DNA from 2 places in the Streptomyces sp. NPDC004609 genome. Region 1 is predicted to be linked to the other one. Evidence: predicted binding sites of a transcription regulator. Region 1 holds the regulator's gene; the other holds the start of a gene.

Region 1 (8,981 bases):
AGATGGTCCAGGTAGTGGCGGTGCAGCAGGCGGCCGACCCGGGTGGCGGGAGCCGTCCGGAACGTCAGCATCGGGAACGGGCGGCCGTCCAGACCCGCCCGCTCCCGGCGGACGAGGACGGGGCCCCGCGAGGTCGCGGCGACCGTGGCGGCGAGGGCGAGCAGCGGTACGGCGAGCAGGAGCAGAAGGGTGACGGAGGCCAGGAGATCGACGGCTCGCTTGGCGGACAGGGGGACGCGTGCGCGGTCCGTGGCGCGAGTGCGGTCCCGGGTGCGGTCCGGTGGGCAGCCCCGGTCCGGCAGGCGGCCACGGCCCGTCGCCGTCGCGCGCGGGTGGTCCGGCGCGCGACCCGGGTCCGCCGCGGCTCCCTCGTTCACGCGCCCCATCGCTCGCCGCCCGTCCCTCGTGCACCTGCACCTGCGCGGCCCGTACGCGCCGTGGGTGCCGTTCCGGTTTTACTGCCTCTGTAGTGTTCTGAGGCATTTGGAAGTACTTGCGGTGCCTGACTCTCGCAGATGTGTGCCGGTGGGGCTCGTGCGCCACGCGCGCGTGGTGCACGAGGAGCGTCCGCGCGGTGCTTGCAGGACCCCGGGCGCGGGCTGGGCGCAGGCGGGTCGGACCGGCCCGGACCAGGCCGGAATGCCGAGGTCCGGATCGAGGGTGCGGATAAGTGCTGGATAAAAGTTGAGTGTGGTCGACTCAGGTCCTTTGACTCCGAGCGGGTGGTCGTGCATCCTTGAGCCAGATCCACTCAAGTAGTCAGCTGGAGGAATTGACATGGCACGTGCGGTCGGCATCGACCTGGGCACGACTAACTCCGTCGTCAGCGTTCTGGAGGGCGGCGAGCCCACCGTCATCACCAACGCCGAGGGTGCCAGGACCACGCCGTCCGTCGTCGCCTTCGCGAAGAACGGTGAGGTGCTGGTCGGCGAGGTGGCCAAGCGCCAGGCGGTCACCAACGTCGACAGGACCATCCGGTCGGTCAAGCGCCACATGGGCACCGACTGGAAGATCGAGCTCGACGGGAAGAACTTCAACCCGCAGCAGATGAGCGCGTTCATCCTGCAGAAGCTGAAGCGGGACGCGGAGTCCTACCTCGGCGAGAAGGTCACCGACGCGGTGATCACCGTCCCGGCGTACTTCAACGACTCCGAGCGCCAGGCCACCAAGGAGGCCGGTGAGATCGCGGGTCTGAACGTCCTGCGCATCGTCAACGAGCCGACCGCCGCCGCCCTGGCGTACGGCCTGGACAAGGACGACCAGACCATCCTCGTCTTCGACCTCGGTGGCGGCACCTTCGACGTGTCCCTCCTGGAGATCGGTGACGGTGTCGTCGAGGTCAAGGCCACCAACGGTGACAACCACCTCGGTGGTGACGACTGGGACCAGCGTGTCGTCGACTACCTGGTGAAGCAGTTCGCCAACGGCCACGGAGTGGACCTCGGCAAGGACAAGATGGCTCTCCAGCGTCTGCGCGAGGCCGCGGAGAAGGCGAAGATCGAGCTGTCGTCCTCCACCGAGACGACGATCAACCTCCCGTACATCACGGCGTCCGCCGAGGGCCCGCTGCACCTGGACGAGAAGCTCACGCGCGCCCAGTTCCAGCAGCTGACGGCCGATCTGCTGGAGCGCTGCAAGACCCCGTTCCACAACGTCATCAAGGACGCGAACATCGCGCTCTCCGAGATCGACCACGTCGTTCTCGTCGGCGGCTCGACCCGTATGCCCGCCGTCGCCGAGCTCGTCAAGGAGCTGACCGGCGGCAAGGAGGCCAACAAGGGTGTGAACCCGGACGAGGTCGTCGCCATCGGCGCCTCGCTCCAGGCCGGTGTCCTCAAGGGCGAGGTCAAGGACGTCCTGCTCCTCGACGTGACCCCGCTGTCCCTCGGTATCGAGACCAAGGGCGGCATCATGACCAAGCTCATCGAGCGGAACACCACGATTCCGACGAAGCGCTCCGAGATCTTCACGACGGCCGAGGACAACCAGCCGTCCGTGCAGATCCAGGTCTACCAGGGCGAGCGCGAGATCGCGGCGTACAACAAGAAGCTCGGGATGTTCGAGCTGACCGGTCTGCCGCCGGCGCCGCGCGGTGTCCCGCAGATCGAGGTCTCCTTCGACATCGACGCCAACGGCATCATGCACGTGACCGCGAAGGACCTCGGCACGGGCAAGGAGCAGAAGATGACCGTCACCGGCGGCTCCTCGCTGCCGAAGGACGAGGTCGACCGCATGCGCCAGGAGGCCGAGCAGTACGCGGACGAGGACCACCGCCGCCGCGAGGCCGCCGAGACCCGCAACCAGGGCGAGCAGCTCGTCTACCAGACCGAGAAGTTCCTCAAGGACAACGAGGACAAGGTCCCGGGCGAGGTGAAGACCGAGGTGGAGGCCGCGGTCGGCGAGCTGAAGGAGAAGCTCAAGGGCGAGGACATCGCCGACATCCGCACCGCCACCGAGAAGGTCGCGGCCGTCTCCCAGAAGCTCGGCCAGGCGATGTACGCCGACGCCCAGGCGCAGCAGCCCGCGGGCGACGCCCAGGGTGACGCGGGCGCCGGCGCCGGCCAGGCGAAGGCCGAGGACGATGTCGTGGACGCCGAGATCGTCGACGACGAGAAGGACGCCAAGGGTGGTGCGGCGTGACGGAGGAGACTCCGGGCTTTGACGAGAAGTCCGACGTTCCTTCCGGCGCCACACCTGACGACGCCGCCGAGACCGCCGCGTCCTCCGGCAAGGAGGACAAGGCGGCCCCGGCAGGGGACGCAGCCAAGATCACCGGTCTGACGGCCGAGCTGGACCAGGTCCGTACGGCGCTCGGTGAGCGCACCGGCGACCTCCAGCGACTTCAGGCCGAGTACCAGAACTACCGCCGCCGTGTGGAGCGCGACAGGATCACGGTCAAGGAGATCGCCACGGCGACCCTGCTGACCGAGCTGCTGCCCGTGCTCGACGACATCGGCCGCGCCCGTGACCACGGGGAGCTGGTGGGCGGTTTCAAGTCGGTCGCCGAATCGCTGGAGACGGCGGTGGCGAAGATGGGCCTCCAGCAGTTCGGCAAGGAGGGCGAGCCCTTCGACCCGACGATCCACGAAGCGCTGATGCACAGCTACGCGCCGGATGTCACCGAGACCACGTGCGTCGCGGTGCTCCAGCCGGGGTATCGCATCGGCGAGCGCACCATCCGTCCCGCGCGGGTGGCGGTGGCCGAGCCCCAGCCGGGCGCGGCCCCCGCCTCCGGCAAGGAGTCCAAGGACGGCAAAGACGCCAAGGACACCCAGGGGACGGCGGCTGACGGCGAGGAGAGCGGTGGCCCGGACGAGGGCTGACGCGGCTGAGGCAGTGAGCGTCCGGAGGACAGTCCGGAAGGAGGGACGTCGATGAGCACGAAGGACTTCGTCGAGAAGGACTACTACAAGGTCCTCGGCGTCCCCAAGGACGCCACCGAGGCGGAGATCAAGAAGGCGTACCGGAAGCTCGCCCGCGAGTTCCATCCGGACGCCAACAAGGGTGACGCCAAGGCCGAGGAGCGGTTCAAGGAGGTCTCCGAGGCCAATGACATCCTCGGTGACCCCAAGCGGCGCAAGGAGTACGACGAGGCCCGCGCCCTCTTCGGCAACGGCGGCTTCCGGCCGGGTCCCGGCGCGGCCGGCGGTTCCTTCAACTTCGACCTGGGCGACCTCTTCGGGGGCGCCCCGGCCGGGGGCCAGCAGGGAGCCGGCGGCTTCGGCGGCGGCCTGGGCGATGTCTTCGGCGGCCTGTTCAACCGCGGTACGGCGACGGGCACCCGGGTCCAGCCGCGCCGCGGCCAGGACATCGAGTCGGAGGTCACGCTCAGCTTCACCGAGGCGGTCGACGGGGCCACGGTCCCGCTGAGGATGTCCAGCTCGGCGCCGTGCAAGGCGTGTTCCGGCACCGGCGACAAGAACGGCACGCCCCGGGTGTGCCCGACCTGTGTCGGCACCGGACAGGTCTCGCGCGGCGGCAGCGGCTCCTTCTCGCTGACCGACCCGTGCGTCGACTGCAAGGGCCGGGGGCTGATCGCGCAGGACCCCTGCGATGTCTGCAAGGGCAGCGGGCGTGCCCGCTCCTCGCGCACCATGCAGGTCAGGGTCCCCGCGGGCGTCTCCGACGGCCAGCGGATCCGGCTGCGCGGCAAGGGCGCCCCCGGTGAGCGCGGCGGTCCCGCCGGCGATCTGTACGTGGTCGTCCATGTCGGCACGCACCCCGTGTTCGGCCGCCGGGGCGACAATCTCACGGTCACCGTGCCCGTCTCGTACACCGAGGCGGTGCTCGGCGGCGAGGTGAAGGTGCCCACGCTCGGCGGCCCCCCGGTGACGCTGAAGCTGCCCGCCGGCACCCCCAACGGACGGACGATGCGCGCCCGCGGCAAGGGGGCCGTCCGCAAGGACGGGACCCGGGGTGACCTGCTGGTCACCGTCGAGGTCGCGGTTCCCGAGGATCTGAGCGACAAGGCGAAGGAAGCGCTGGAGGCGTACCGCGAAGCCACCGCGGACGAGGACCCGAGGGCCGAGCTGTTCCAGGCCGCGAAGGGAGCATGAGAACCCCATGGACGGAAGGCGCCGCAACCCCTATCAGCTGACCGATGAGTCGCCGGTGTACGTCATCTCGGTGGCCGCCCAGCTCTCGGGGCTGCATCCGCAGACCCTGCGGCAGTACGACAGGCTGGGCCTGGTCTCCCCGGACCGCACCGCGGGCCGGGGTCGGCGCTACTCGGCCCGCGACATCGAACTGCTGCGCACCGTCCAGCAGTTGTCGCAGGACGAGGGCATCAACCTCGCCGGGATCAAGCGCATCATCGAGCTGGAGAACCAGGTCGCCGCGCTGCAGTCCCGGGTCGCCGAGCTGTCGGCCGCGGTCGAGGCCGCGGCGGCGGCGATGCGGCAGCGCGAGGCCCAGGTGCACGCCTCGTACCGGCGCGATCTGGTGCCGTACCAGGACGTGCAGCAGGCGAGCGCGCTGGTGGTGTGGCGCCCCAAGCGGAGCGAGTAGCGCTTCGAAGGGCCCCTTCCGCCGGGTGCCGTACGGGCGATGGGGCCCTCAACGGCCCTTCCCCGCCGAGCGGATGGAGCGGGCCGGGCCTCAAAGGCCCTTGGTGGGGCCTGTGTTGCCCCTGTGAGGCTGTCGTACGCCTGTGCGGCCCGTGGGAGTACCCGCCGCCCCCGTGCCGCCAGACGAGCTTCTGCGGCCCCGGACCTGCGGCGCGGAGCCGGGCGCGGGGGCGCCTCCCGCTGTTCGACCGGAAACCGCCCGCCCCGCAAGGGCCCCCGTCCCGGGTGGGGGCTCCTGAGGGGCCGCGGCTTCAGGAATCGGGCTCCAGAATGCCCGACTGGGCGATGAGATAACCCAGTTGGGTCCGGCTGCCGCTGCCGAGCGACGACCCGAGCTTGGCGATATGGGCCCGGCAGGTCCGGACGTTCATCCCGAGCCGGCGGGCGATCGCCTCGTCCACGTGCCCCTCCACCAGCAGCTTGGCGATGGAGCGCTGCACACCCGTGACGCCGTCCAGGTCGGGTCCGTACGAGATCGGCTGCTCCCACGGCAGTCCGTGCAGCCAGAACTGCTCGAAGACGCCGACGAGATACTCGACGATCCCCTTGTGCCGCAGCTCCAGCGCGAAGAGCCGGTCGGTGCTCGCCGGGATGAAGGCCACCTGCCGGTCGACGATGATCAGCCTGTCGATGATCTCCTCCAGGGTGCGCACCTCCACTCCGGAGGGCGCCACCTTCTCCATGTAGGAGAGCGTGGCGGGGTGGTGCCGGGCGGTGTGCTGATAGAGCGTGCGCATGCGCACACCCCGTTCGATCAGGGGTTCCACTCGCCGCAGCGCCTTCTCCAGGGAGTGCGGCTGGCGCCCGCTGCCGGGCTGGACGGTGAGAAGCTCCTGCGTGCACCCGGCGGTGACCTGATCGAGTGTCGCGTTGATGCGGTTGAGGCCCTCAAGGACGGTTATCCCCTGCGGGACGGTGGAATTCTGAGCGGTGAAGGCCATGAATGGCTCAAGAGCGTCGGCGAGGGCGACCGCCCGCCGTCTGCGCTCCTGGATCTCCCGCTCGATGGGGTGAATCAACTGTGACAGAGCGGTCGTCGGCGGGACGGGTCGCAACCACTGACCGTCGTAGGGATCCGGGTCGAGCAGGGCGAGGTCGAAGAGACACGGTGTGGATTCCGCTTCTGACCGGGCGATACGCCCGGTGCGCAGAGCGGTGATGTAAAGACTTTTTCCCGCCTCGCACAGCTTGCCGTCTGCGTGAGGGTGTCCGTGTTCGCCCTCAATAGACGTCATATGTACCCCCTCATGTTCCTGCAATACAGGAACATGATGCCTGCGGTCGCTGGTGCAAGCGTTCGGAGTGAGACATCGTCTTATTCGCGGGGGAGGACGAATGATCAAATGAGGTGGAGATCACCCATGTCTAGGACGGTACGTGCTCTATGTGCCCTTGCCATGGCGGCGGCCGCGTTCGGCGCGGTGGCTGCCGGCGGTGAGCTCTCCGGGGAAGGCGACTCCGTCCCGACGGTGGCGGTGACCCAGGGTGAGCCCTCGTGGGAGTCCGCTCCCGCGGTCACCTCCCGGGAAGGCGGCGCGCCGGCTCGAGTGCTGTCCGGTGAGCCCTCCTGGGAGCTCTCTCCCGAAGGTTCGGAAGCATGACCGTTCCACCGGACGACCGGGTCTTCCGGCGTGAGATGGCCACGGCCTACCGCTCGGGGTGGCACTTCATCGACCTCGTCACGGCGATTCCCCACCGTGGCGACTCGTTGATGGTGACCCTGTTCGGAGAGCCCATCGTCGTGGCCCGCGAGGAGGACGAGGACGTCCGCGCATACCGGTGCCTGCGACGGCCGCGCGGTGCACCGCAGCCCGTCGGCTGTGCCATCCGGTACGGCATGATTTTTGTCAACCTGGACCAGCGCGACCATCAGATGGCCGAGCCCGACACCACCACCGCCACCCCCCGCAGTGCCTGAGCGATTCCCCCGTCGTACCAAGTCGCTCCGGCACTTCCCCCACACAGCGGCGCCATCGCGGACCTGAAACGCGATGGCGCCGCTGTGCTGCGCCCGCAGGCCGTGGCCGGCGGGCCCTCAGGCCCGGCCGAGCGCCCGGCTCACCGTGATCTCGATGACCACCCGGTCCGGGTTGGGCCCCGGCGTCCGCCCGTAGCGCTCCGCGTAGCGGCGTACCGCGTCCTCGACCACGTCCGGCTCGGTCCGCACCCGCGCGGAGCCCTCCAGCGTCGCCCAGCGTCCGCGGTCCACCTGGCACACCGCCACCCGCGCGCCGCCCTCCCGCGCCGACCCCAGGATGTTGGCCACCTTCCGGCTGCCCTTGTTGGTGATGATCCGCGCGATGCCCTCCCCGGGGTCGAGGGTCACACCCACCGGAACGACATGCGGGCTGCCGTCCTGCCGCAGTGTGGTGAGGGTGCACAGATGGTATTCGCGCCAGAACGCGAGGTAGTCGGGGCCGAGGCTGTGTACGTCTGCTGGGGCCATGGCCCCAGAGTAGGGACGGAGGCGGTGGCGCGGATACAGTTGAGTGGAATAGACTCAACTTTGTGCAGGTTGACTGAGTCAGCATTTGGGACGTTCGAGGGCAGTCATGTTCGAGAGCAGTCAACCCGTGTCGAGAGCCAGGAGGAGAGACCGCACGTGGACGCCGAGCTGACCAACAAGAGCCGGGACGCCATCAACGCCGCCACCAGCCGGGCGGTGTCCGCGGGGCATCCCGATCTGACTCCCCCGCATCTGCTGATGGCGCTGCTGACGGGGCAGGACAACGCGAACATCGTCGACCTCCTGGCCGCCGTCGAGGCCGACCAGGCCGTCGTACGGGCCGGGGCGGAGCGGGTTCTGGCCGCGCAGCCCAGCGTCACCGGCTCCACCGTCGCGCCGCCGCAGCCGAACCGCGAGTTCCTCGCCGTCATCGCGGACGCCGCACGGTACGCCAAGGAGCTGGGAGACGACTACCTCTCCACCGAGCATCTGTTGATCGGCCTCGCCGACAAGGGCGGACAGGCCGCGGAGGTGCTGGGCGAACAGGGCGCGACGGCGAAGAAGCTGCTCGAAGCCTTCGAGACGATCAGGGGAGGACGCCGGGTGACCACACCCGACCCCGAGGGACAGTACAAGGCGCTGGAGAAGTTCGGCACGGACTTCACCGCCGCGGCCCGCGAGGGCAAGCTCGACCCGGTCATCGGCCGTGACCAGGAGATCCGCCGGGTGGTTCAGGTGCTCTCCCGGCGCACCAAGAACAACCCCGTCCTCATCGGCGAGCCCGGCGTCGGCAAGACCGCCGTCGTGGAGGGCCTCGCCCAGCGGATCGTGAAGGGCGACGTCCCCGAGTCGCTGAAGAACAAGCGGCTCGTCGCCCTCGACCTGGGCGCGATGGTCGCGGGCGCGAAGTACCGGGGTGAGTTCGAGGAGCGGCTGAAGACCGTCCTCTCCGAGATCAAGGCGAGCGACGGCCAGATCATCACCTTCATCGACGAGCTGCACACGGTCGTCGGCGCGGGCGCCGGCGGCGACTCCGCCATGGACGCGGGCAACATGCTCAAGCCGATGCTGGCCCGCGGCGAGCTGCGGATGGTCGGCGCGACCACGCTCGACGAGTACCGCGAGCGGATCGAGAAGGACCCGGCGCTGGAGCGGCGCTTCCAGCAGGTGCTGGTCGCCGAGCCGACCGTCGAGGACACCATCGCCATCCTGCGCGGGCTCAAGGGCCGCTACGAGGCCCACCACAAGGTGCAGATCGCCGACTCGGCGCTGGTGGCGGCGGCCACCCTCTCCGACCGCTACATCACCTCGCGGTTCCTGCCCGACAAGGCCATCGACCTCGTGGACGAGGCCGCCTCCCGGCTCCGGATGGAGATCGACTCCTCCCCGGTCGAGATCGACGAGCTGCAGCGCGCCGTCGACCGGCTGCGCATGGAGGAGCTGGCGCTCAAGAACGAGTCCGACCCCGC
Region 2 (8,981 bases), on a different contig from region 1:
CGGGAGCGCTCGACATCGAGTGGAACCCGTACGGGGACGCCTGCTACGGCACGTCACCGGCCGGCATGGTCACCTGGATCGGGGACTTCCTGGACCGGTACCGGGCCCGCACCGGACGGGACGCGGTGATCTACACCGCGACCAGCTGGTGGACCCAGTGCACCGGCGGCCACAGCGGCTTCGGCGCGAGCAACCCGCTGTGGATCGCCCGGTACAACACCACTCCCGGCGCCCTCCCGGCGGGCTGGGACGTCCACACGATGTGGCAGTACACCTCGTCCGGACCGATCGTCGGCGACCACGACCGGTTCAACGGCACGCTCGACCGGATCACGGCCCTCGCCGACAGCGGAGCCCCGGGCGAGCCGGTGAGCGCGGGCCCCTGAGCGCGCCCCGCCCCGGATCGTCCCCCGCGTCCCCCGGTCACGACCAGTGCGCGGGACGGTCCAGGGTCCCCGGCAGCCGGGTCGCCGCATCTCCCCTGGCCGCGTTCACCTGCGGCTGAGTGAGGAAGAAGCTGCCCGTCAGATCCGCGCCCGCCAGCCGCGCGTCCCGCAGATCCGCGCCGATCAGGTCCGCCGTCCGCAGATCGGCGCCGGTGAGATCGGCGGCGATGAGATACGCGCCCCGCAGGCTCACGCCCCGCAGATCGGCGCCCCGGAGCTCGGCCCCCATCAGATCGGCGCCCCGCCGGTCCTTCTTCCCGCGCCGCACCCCCGCACGCACCAGCTCGCTCGTCCGCAGCAGCAGTTCGTTGACCCGCTGCCGGTGCCCGGCCACATCCAGCTCCACGAGGTCTCCGGGCCCGAGCGCGGCGAGGTTCTCCGTCTCCGCCAGCAGCCGCCGGAGGTCCGCGTGCAGCGAGCGGGCCGGACGCAGGGTCAGGGCCTCCGTCAGATACCAGAGCAGTTCATGGAGCTGCCGCACGACGGGAAAGACCTCGAACATCACCGCGGCCGACTCCGGTGCGGACCGCCAGTCCGTGCCGCCGAAGGTGTGCCGGGAGACCTTCTGCCCGGCGCCGAAGCAGTCGTACACGGTGCAGCCCGGGAATCCGGTCCGCCGCAGCTCGGCGTGGACGGAGCAGCGGAATTCCGCGTTCAGATTGCGGCAGGGCGTACCGGCGTCCTTGTCCACGGCGAAGTCGGCCGACGCGGTGAAGGGCAGGGCGACGCAGCACAGCCCGAAACAGCTTCCGCAGTCCGCCCGGAGCTCGCTGGTCCCGGTCGGCCGGGCGGTTGTCTCCATCCGCCCATTGTGGCGGAAGGGTGGGATACCCCCGGAGCACGGGCACCCGGGGGTACTTCCCTCATCATCCACAGAAAGGGATCGGCGATACAGATTACGGGCGAAGTGATACGGGGGCGGCGGCCGCGGCAGGCGGACGGCGCAGGCAGGCGGGCAGGCCGAAGACAGGGCGACGCCCCGGCGGGACCTGCCTCCCGCCGGGGCATCCCCGGTATCCCCTGCCCCCTGCCTCCTCACTCCCGCGACCGTGCTCCGGCGGTCCAGCCCCGCTCCCCGTCTCCCGCCTCCCGGCCCGGAGGCCGGGCGGGTCACGCGGCGGCCGGAACCGCCACCTCCGCCGGGGCGAGCGCGATCTCCAGCACCTGGCGGACATCCGTCACCGGGTGCACCTCCAGCGTGTCGAGGATCTCGGCCGGGACATCGTCCAGGTCCGCCTCGTTCCGCTTCGGGATCACGACCGTCGTGATGCCCGCCCGGTGCGCGGCCAGCAGCTTCTGCTTCAGACCGCCGATGGGCAGCACCCGCCCGGTCAGCGACACCTCGCCCGTCATCGCCACATCCGTACGGACCAGCCGTCCGGACAGCAGCGACGCCAGCGCCGTCGTCATCGTGATACCCGCGCTCGGGCCGTCCTTCGGCACCGCTCCGGCCGGGAAGTGGATGTGCACACCCCGGTCCTTGAGGTCGGCGACCGGAAGCTCGGTCTCCGCCCCGCGCGAGCGCAGGAAGCTCAGCGCGATCTGCGCCGACTCCTTCATCACGTCGCCCAGCTGGCCCGTGAGGGTCAGACCGGACGCGCCCGTCTCCGGATCGGCGAGCGACGCCTCCACGAAGAGGACGTCACCGCCCGCCCCGGTGACCGCGAGCCCGGTGGCGACACCCGGCACGGCCGTACGGCGCTCGGCCGGGTCCTGCGCGGACTCGGGCACATGGTGCGGCCGTCCGATCAGGGAGCGCAACTGCCCCGCCCCGATGGTGAACGGCAGTTCCCGGTCACCCAGCGCGTGCTGGGCGGCCACCTTGCGCAGCAGCCGGGCGATCGAGCGCTCCAGATTGCGGACGCCCGCCTCACGGGTGTACTCGCCCGCGATCCTGCGCAGCGCCGAGTCCTCCAGGACCACCTCGCCGGGCTCCAGGCCCGCCCGCTCCAGCTGGCGCGGCAGCAGGTGGTCCCGGGCGATGACGACCTTCTCGTCCTCGGTGTAGCCGTCCAGCCTGACCAGTTCCATCCGGTCGAGCAGGGCCTCCGGGATGGCCTCCAGCACATTCGCGGTGGCCAGGAAGACGACGTCGCTCAGGTCGAGTTCGACCTCCAGGTAGTGGTCACGGAAGGTGTGGTTCTGCGCGGGGTCCAGCACTTCGAGCAGGGCCGCCGCCGGGTCGCCCCGGAAGTCCGAGCCGACCTTGTCGATCTCGTCGAGCAGGACCACCGGGTTCATGGACCCGGCCTCCTTGATCGCCCGTACGATCCGGCCGGGCATCGCGCCCACATACGTACGCCGGTGGCCGCGGACCTCGGCCTCGTCCCGGACGCCGCCGAGGGCGACCCGGACGAACGTGCGGCCCATGGCATGGGCCACGGACTCGCCGAGGCTCGTCTTGCCGACGCCCGGCGGGCCGACGAGCGCGAGAACCGCGCCCCCGCGCCGCCCGCCGACCACGCCGAGCCCCCGGTCGGCGCGCCGCTTGCGCACCGCCAGGTATTCGGTGATCCGCTCCTTCACGTCCTGGAGACCCGCGTGCTCGGCGTCCAGGGTGTTCTTCGCGCCCTGGATGTCGTACCCGTCCTCGGTGCGCTCGTTCCACGGCAGTTCGAGGACGGTGTCGAGCCAGGTGCGGATCCAGGAGCCCTCGGGGCTCTGGTCGCTGGACCGCTCCAGCTTCTCGACCTCCTTGAGGGCGGCCTCCCGCACCTTCTCGGGCAGGTCGGCGGCCTCGACACGGGCCCGGTAGTCGTCGGACTCGTCGGCGCCGTCCTTGCTCTCGCCGTTCAGCTCGCGCAGCTCCTTGCGGACCGCGTCGAGCTGGCGGCGGAGCAGGAACTCGCGCTGCTGCTTGTCGACGCCCTCCTGGACGTCCTTGGCGATCGACTCGGCGACGTCCTGCTCGGCGAGGTGCTCTCGGAGCTGCTCGGTCGCGAGCCTGAGACGGGCGACCGGATCGGCGGTCTCCAGCAGCTCGATCTTCTGAGCGGTGGTCAGGAACGGTGAGTATCCCGAGTTGTCGGCGAGCTGGGAGACGTCGTCGATCTGCTGGACGCGGTCGACGACCTGCCAGGCACCGCGCTTCTTCAGCCAGTTGGTGGCCAGCGCCTTGTACTCCGTGACCAGCTCGGCGACCTGTCCCGGCAGCGGATCGGGCACGGACTCCTCGATCCGGGTGCCCTCGATCCAGAGCGCCGCGCCCGGTCCGGAGGTCCCCGCCCCGATCTTCACCCGGCCGCGCCCGCGGATGAGCGCGCCGGGGTCGCCGTCGGAGAGCCGTCCGACCTGCTCCACGGTCCCGAGCACACCGATCCCCGCATACGTCCCGTCCACACGCGGAACAAGCAGCACCTGGGGCTTGCTTGCCCCCCTGGAGCGCGCGGCGGCCTGCGCGGCCTCGACCGCGGCCCGTACCTCGTTGTCGGTCAGGTCCAGCGGCACCACCATTCCGGGCAGCACGACCTCGTCGTCGAGCGGCAGCACGGGCAGGGTGAACGGTGTGAACGCTTCGGACTCAGCAGCCATGATCTCCCCTTAGGCAGTGAAGTTGAGCTATGTGGACTCAATGCCTGGGGGCCTTGCATTGTTCCCGGACCGCTGTTCGCTCTGAGCGATCAAGGAGAGGCCGGTGGTGAAGGGGCAGCATCCGGCGACCCCCGCCGGAGGGACCACCCGAGCACATGTCCGGATTCATCCGTGCCGAGGGCGGCGATCCCCCATACTGCGGCGATGAGCCCGCCGCCGCCCGCCGCCCCGCTCCTCTCCCCGGGCCTCTCCCGCTCGTCCCCCTCCTCCCCCTCGTCCATCTCGCGTGCCGTGTCCTCCGTTCCCTCGCGACTGCGTACGCCGGTCTGCGCGGCCGTTCTGCTGGCGGCGCTGACCACGGGATGCACGGACACCAGCGACGGCTCCGCCCCCGGACGTACTCCCGCGTCGGCGACGGCCTCCCGGGGGCCCGTCGGATCCGCTCCGGCTCCGCGGCCCGAGCCGCCCTCCGTGCCCCCTACCGCGACGGCCTCGGCACCGTCACCCGCGCCCGGGCGGGCCGGTGTCCTGGTGGTCGTGACCGTCACCGGCGGGATCGCCGGGGTGAACGACCGGCTGACCGTCCGTGAGGACGGCACCTACACCACGGCCTCACCGCCCGGCCCCGACCGGAGCGGCCGGATGACACCCGCCGGGCTGAGGGCACTGCGCCGGGCCCTGGACAAGGCCGGCTTCCCCCGGCTGCCCGCCACGGCCACCGGCCCCCCGGTGGCGGACGGGTTCCACTACCGGATCACCCACGGCGGACACACGGTCGTCACGGACGACGTCTCACAGCCGCCCGCCCTGCGGGACGTGTTCACGGCGCTCCCCAGCCGGTAGCAACACCCCTCCCACCGGCCTCGGGAGAAGTACGGGAGGAGAGACGGAGAACCGGACCGGGCCCTCCGTGCGATAGACAGGGCATGAGGCCGATACGCCGCAAGGGAGCGGACGAGGACGACGACGCGGCTCTGCTGCGGGCCGTCGCCCGTGGCGACGCCGACGCGCTCGCGACGCTCTACGACCGGCACGCGGGCTGGCTGCACACCCGGCTGACGCGCCGCTGCGCGGACGCCGAGACCGTACGGGAAGTGCTCCAGGACACCTTCGTCACCGTCTGGCGCTCCGCGGGATCGCACCGCGGCGGCGAGGCGGGCGGCTGGCTGTGGGTGATCGCGGCCCGGCGGCTGGCGGACGCGCGGCGGGCACAGGCGCGGGAGGAGCGGGCCCGGCCCGGGCCCGCGCACGACGTCCGGGAGGCGGGCGGGGCGGCCGAGCCCGTGCCGTCCGCCGAGGAACGGGTGCTGGCGGGGCTGGAGTACGGGGATGTCGGTGCCGCCCTGGACCGTATCCCGCCCGAGCTGCGGGACGTCCTGCGCGCCACGGTCATCGACGGGCTGACCACCCGTGAGACCGCCCGGCTGCTCGGGATCCCGGAGGGCACGGTCAAGACCCGGGCACTGCGGGCCCGCCGCGAGCTGCGGGTGGCGCTGGAGCGGATCGCCCCGGACACACACCCGCTGGGAGGCACCGCGTGAGGGACCGGCAGACGAACGCCTGGCATGTGAGCGCACCGCTCGCCGCCCGGTACACCGACGGTTCGGCCGCGGAGCCGGACGCCTGGTCGCTGGAGAAGCACATCGAGTCGTGCGGGCCGTGCGCGGCCCTGGTCTCGGCCGCCGCGAGGCGGGGCACGGCGGCGCCCGTGCTCGACCGGGTGCGTACGGCCGTGCTGGCGGAGGCGGCGGCATCGGCCCGCGCGCCCTCCCCCACGCGGGCGGTACGGGCGGTGGCGCGGGGAGCACAAGCAGTACAGGCAGTACAGGTGCTACGGAAGGTGCTCGCGGTACGGCCGAGGCTGCTCCCCACCCGTGCCGCTCCCGTGGGATGGACCGCCCGCATGGTCTGGGCGGCCGGACCGGCGCTGCGCGGGCCGTGGTTCGCGGGGTTGCTGCTGGTGGTCGCGGGGGCGCTGCTCCTGGCGTACGGCACCGGCTTCGGCGAGGCGCGCCCGCTGCTGCTCGCGCTGGCCCCGGTGCTGCCGCTCGCGGGGGTCGCCCTGTCGTACGGACCGTACGCGGACCCGATGTACGAGATCACGGCGACGGCCCCCTCCGGCGGGCTGCGGCTGCTGCTCACCCGGACGGCCGCGGTCCTGGCCGTGTGCGTTCCGCTGCTGACGGCGGCCGGGGCCCTGCTGCCGCCGGTGTCCCGGGTGACCGGCGGCGGGGAGCTGCCGGAGGCGGGGGAGCCGGTGCTGTCGCCGGGCGCGTGGCTGCTGCCGGGGCTGGCCCTGACGGTGGCGGCGCTCGCGCTGGGCTCGTACATCGGTCTCCGGCTCGCCGCGTCGGCACTGGGCTGCGGCTGGCTGGCGGTGGTGTTCCCGCCGGCGCTGGTGTCCGTACCGGGGAGGTTCGGCGCGCGGATCGAGCCGTATGTCTCCGGACCGGCCGTCCAGACCGCCTGGGCCGGGGCGGCCGTGGTGTGCGCGGGGCTGCTCGCCGTACGCCGTTCGACCTTCGACCGACTGGAGAAACTGTGAGCACATCAGCGGGCGCCGGGGCCGGCACCCGGCGGGGGAACGCCGTGGCGGTCACCGGGCTGACGGTCCGGCACCGGCGCACGGTCGCGCTGGACGCGGTCGACCTGGACTTCGGCGTCGGCGTGCACGGGCTGCTCGGCCCGAACGGCGCGGGCAAGACCTCCCTGATCCGGGTGCTGGCCACGGTGGCCGCGCCCGCGCGGGGGCGGGTCGAACTGCTCGGCCGTGATGTGTCGTCGCAGGGGGAGCGGGCGGAGGTCCGGCGGCGGCTGGGCTATCTGCCGCAGGAGTTCGGCTACTACCCGGGATTCACGGTCCGTGAGTTCGTGGCGTACGTCGCCTGGTTGAAGGAGATGCCGGCGCGGGAGGTCCCGGGCGCGGTGGAGCGCGCCGTGGAACGGGTGGGGCTGGCGGGCCGTATCGACGCCAAGGTGAAAACGCTGTCGGGCGGGATGGTGCGCCGGGTGGGGATCGCGCAGGCGATCGTGAACGAACCGGAGCTGCTGCTGCTCGACGAGCCGACCGCCGGTCTCGATCCGGAGCAGCGCGTCGAATTCAGAGCACTGCTCCGGGATGTGGGCGGCGCTTCCACGGTGATCGTCTCCACCCATCTCGTGGAGGACGTGGCCGCCGCCTGCTCCCGGGTGACCCTGATCGAGGGAGGCCGGGTGGCCTACCAGGGTGCGACGGAGGAGCTGTCCGCTCTGGGGAGGGGCGCGCCCGACGAGGCGGGCAACCCGATCGAGCGCGGCTACACGGTGGCGCTGCGCGGGCACCGGTCCGCGACCGGACGGATACCCGTCCCCGGCGCGCCCGAGGGCCCGGCGGCCACCCGATGACGCGCCGCCACGCGGACCGCGCCCTCCGCCCCGCCGGATACGCCCACGGAGGTTCCCGCCCCGGGGCCCCGCCCTCCGCTTCCGCGGCCGGAGTCCCGCGTACCGGGGCCGCCCGGAGCGCGTCCTCACCCACCGACCCCGCCGGGGGCATCCGATGAGCGCCACCGGCACCCCCGCGGACATCTCCGCGGATGCCCCCGCGTCCACCGCCCGGAGCGCCGGCGAGAGCTCCCGCCTCCCGCGCCACGCTCCCCGGCCCCACGCCACCCGGGTTCACGGCCCCCGGATTCACGGCCCCCGGGTCCAGGGCCCCCGGCCCCACGCCACCCGGGTCCAGGGCCCCCGGATTCACGGCCCCCGGGTCCAGGGCCCCCGGCCCCACGCCACCCGGGTCCAGGGCCCCCGGATTCACGGCCCCCGGGTCCAGGGCCCCCGGGTCAAGGGCCCGCGACACCTCCACGGCCTCCGGGGCCTCCGCGGTCCGTCCCCGTACCGGGGCCGCCCGAGCGGGACCCCCGTGACGGCCCCCTCACCCACCGACCTCACCGGGGGCACCCGTTGAAGACCGCCCGTACCTCCAGCGGCAGCCCCGCGGACGCACCCGCCGCCGCCACGGCCACGACCTCCGCCGCCGTCCGGCGCGTACGGCCCCTGCGCGGTGAGCTGGTGCACGGGATCGGGCCGTGGACCGGGGCGGCCGTCCTCGTGACGGTACTGATCGTGATGAACGCGCACACGCAGTCGCCCTTCGCCTGGCCGAGCCGCCGCGGAGAACTCACCGAACTGCTCCGCGGTGCGGGCCTGGTGATCGGCGGGCCGCTCAGCGCCGCCGCCGGGTGCTGGCACGGCGGCCGGGAGCGCCGGCGCAGAACCCTGGAGCTGAGGCGCTCCTTCGCCCGCGGCGGCATGCGCCAGGCCCTGGTCGCCGCCGCGCCCGCCGCGCTGTGGCCCGCGGTCGGCTATCTCCTCGCGGCGGCCGTTCCGCTGCTGGCGACCTGGCCCTACTCCGACGGTGGCCTCTCCCATCTCGCCCTCCCCCTCGCCGACGCCCTCGCGCTCGCCGCCCTGGGTGTCCTCGGCTTCGTCGCCGGACGGCTGGTGCCGTGGCGGCTCACCGCTCCGCTGGCCGCCGTGATGGTCTTTCTGCTGATCGCCACGGTGCGGAGCGGGTACGGGCAGGACCCCAGCCCGCTCAACCCCGCCGATGTGCACGACTTCGCCTGGGACCGGCCGGTCTGGTGGTTCGCACCCGCCTCCGCCGGCTGGCTCGGCGGTCTGGCCGCCGCCGCGCTGCTCCTGTACGCCGCCCGGCGCCGCGCCACCGCGCTCGTACCGCTCACCGTTGCCGTCGGCTGCGCCGCCGCGCTGGTCTCCGCGGGCCCCGGCCTCTGGCGGCCGGACCCCGGGGCGGCCCGCCTCGTCTGCGACGACGGCACCCCGCAGGTCTGTGTCACCGCGGTGGACCGCGCGCTGCTTCCGGCCGTCTCCGCCGCGCTCGCCGACCTGAACGACCGGCTCCGCGGCCTTCCCGGCGCCCCCGTCCGCTGGGTCGACGGGCCGAGGCCCCCGACGTCCGACGAGGCCCAGCTGCCGTCGCCGGGCCCGGAATCCGCGCGCGGC

The links. The regulator HspR, encoded in region 1, represses chaperone genes until heat shock. The targets are predictions, from matches to a motif close to TTGAGNNNNNNNNNCTCAA.
Region 2: a site for HspR is predicted at 4,000-4,018, ahead of lon (endopeptidase La). Genes of this name have one in related genera too.

The regions. Positions count from the first base shown of each region.
Region 1 covers NZ_JBIALS010000004.1:254,013-262,993, reverse strand. The annotation lists gene ACFYT4_RS05880 (sugar transferase) at 1-386, opposite strand, end outside; gene dnaK (molecular chaperone DnaK) at 778-2,640, shown strand; gene grpE (nucleotide exchange factor GrpE) at 2,637-3,323, shown strand; gene dnaJ (molecular chaperone DnaJ) at 3,375-4,556, shown strand; gene ACFYT4_RS05860 (heat shock protein transcriptional repressor HspR) at 4,564-5,007, shown strand; gene ACFYT4_RS05855 (helix-turn-helix transcriptional regulator) at 5,318-6,301, opposite strand; gene ACFYT4_RS05850 ((2Fe-2S)-binding protein) at 6,664-6,984, shown strand; gene ACFYT4_RS05845 (pyridoxamine 5'-phosphate oxidase family protein) at 7,102-7,512, opposite strand; gene clpB (ATP-dependent chaperone ClpB) at 7,669-8,981, shown strand, end outside.
Region 2 covers NZ_JBIALS010000038.1:62,589-71,569, reverse strand. The annotation lists gene ACFYT4_RS29785 (lysozyme) at 1-386, shown strand, start outside; gene ACFYT4_RS29780 (pentapeptide repeat-containing protein) at 424-1,248, opposite strand; gene lon (endopeptidase La) at 1,557-3,977, opposite strand; gene ACFYT4_RS29770 (hypothetical protein) at 4,182-4,820, shown strand; gene ACFYT4_RS29765 (RNA polymerase sigma factor) at 4,904-5,518, shown strand; gene ACFYT4_RS29760 (zf-HC2 domain-containing protein) at 5,515-6,522, shown strand; gene ACFYT4_RS29755 (ABC transporter ATP-binding protein) at 6,519-7,361, shown strand; gene ACFYT4_RS29750 (hypothetical protein) at 7,920-8,981, shown strand, end outside.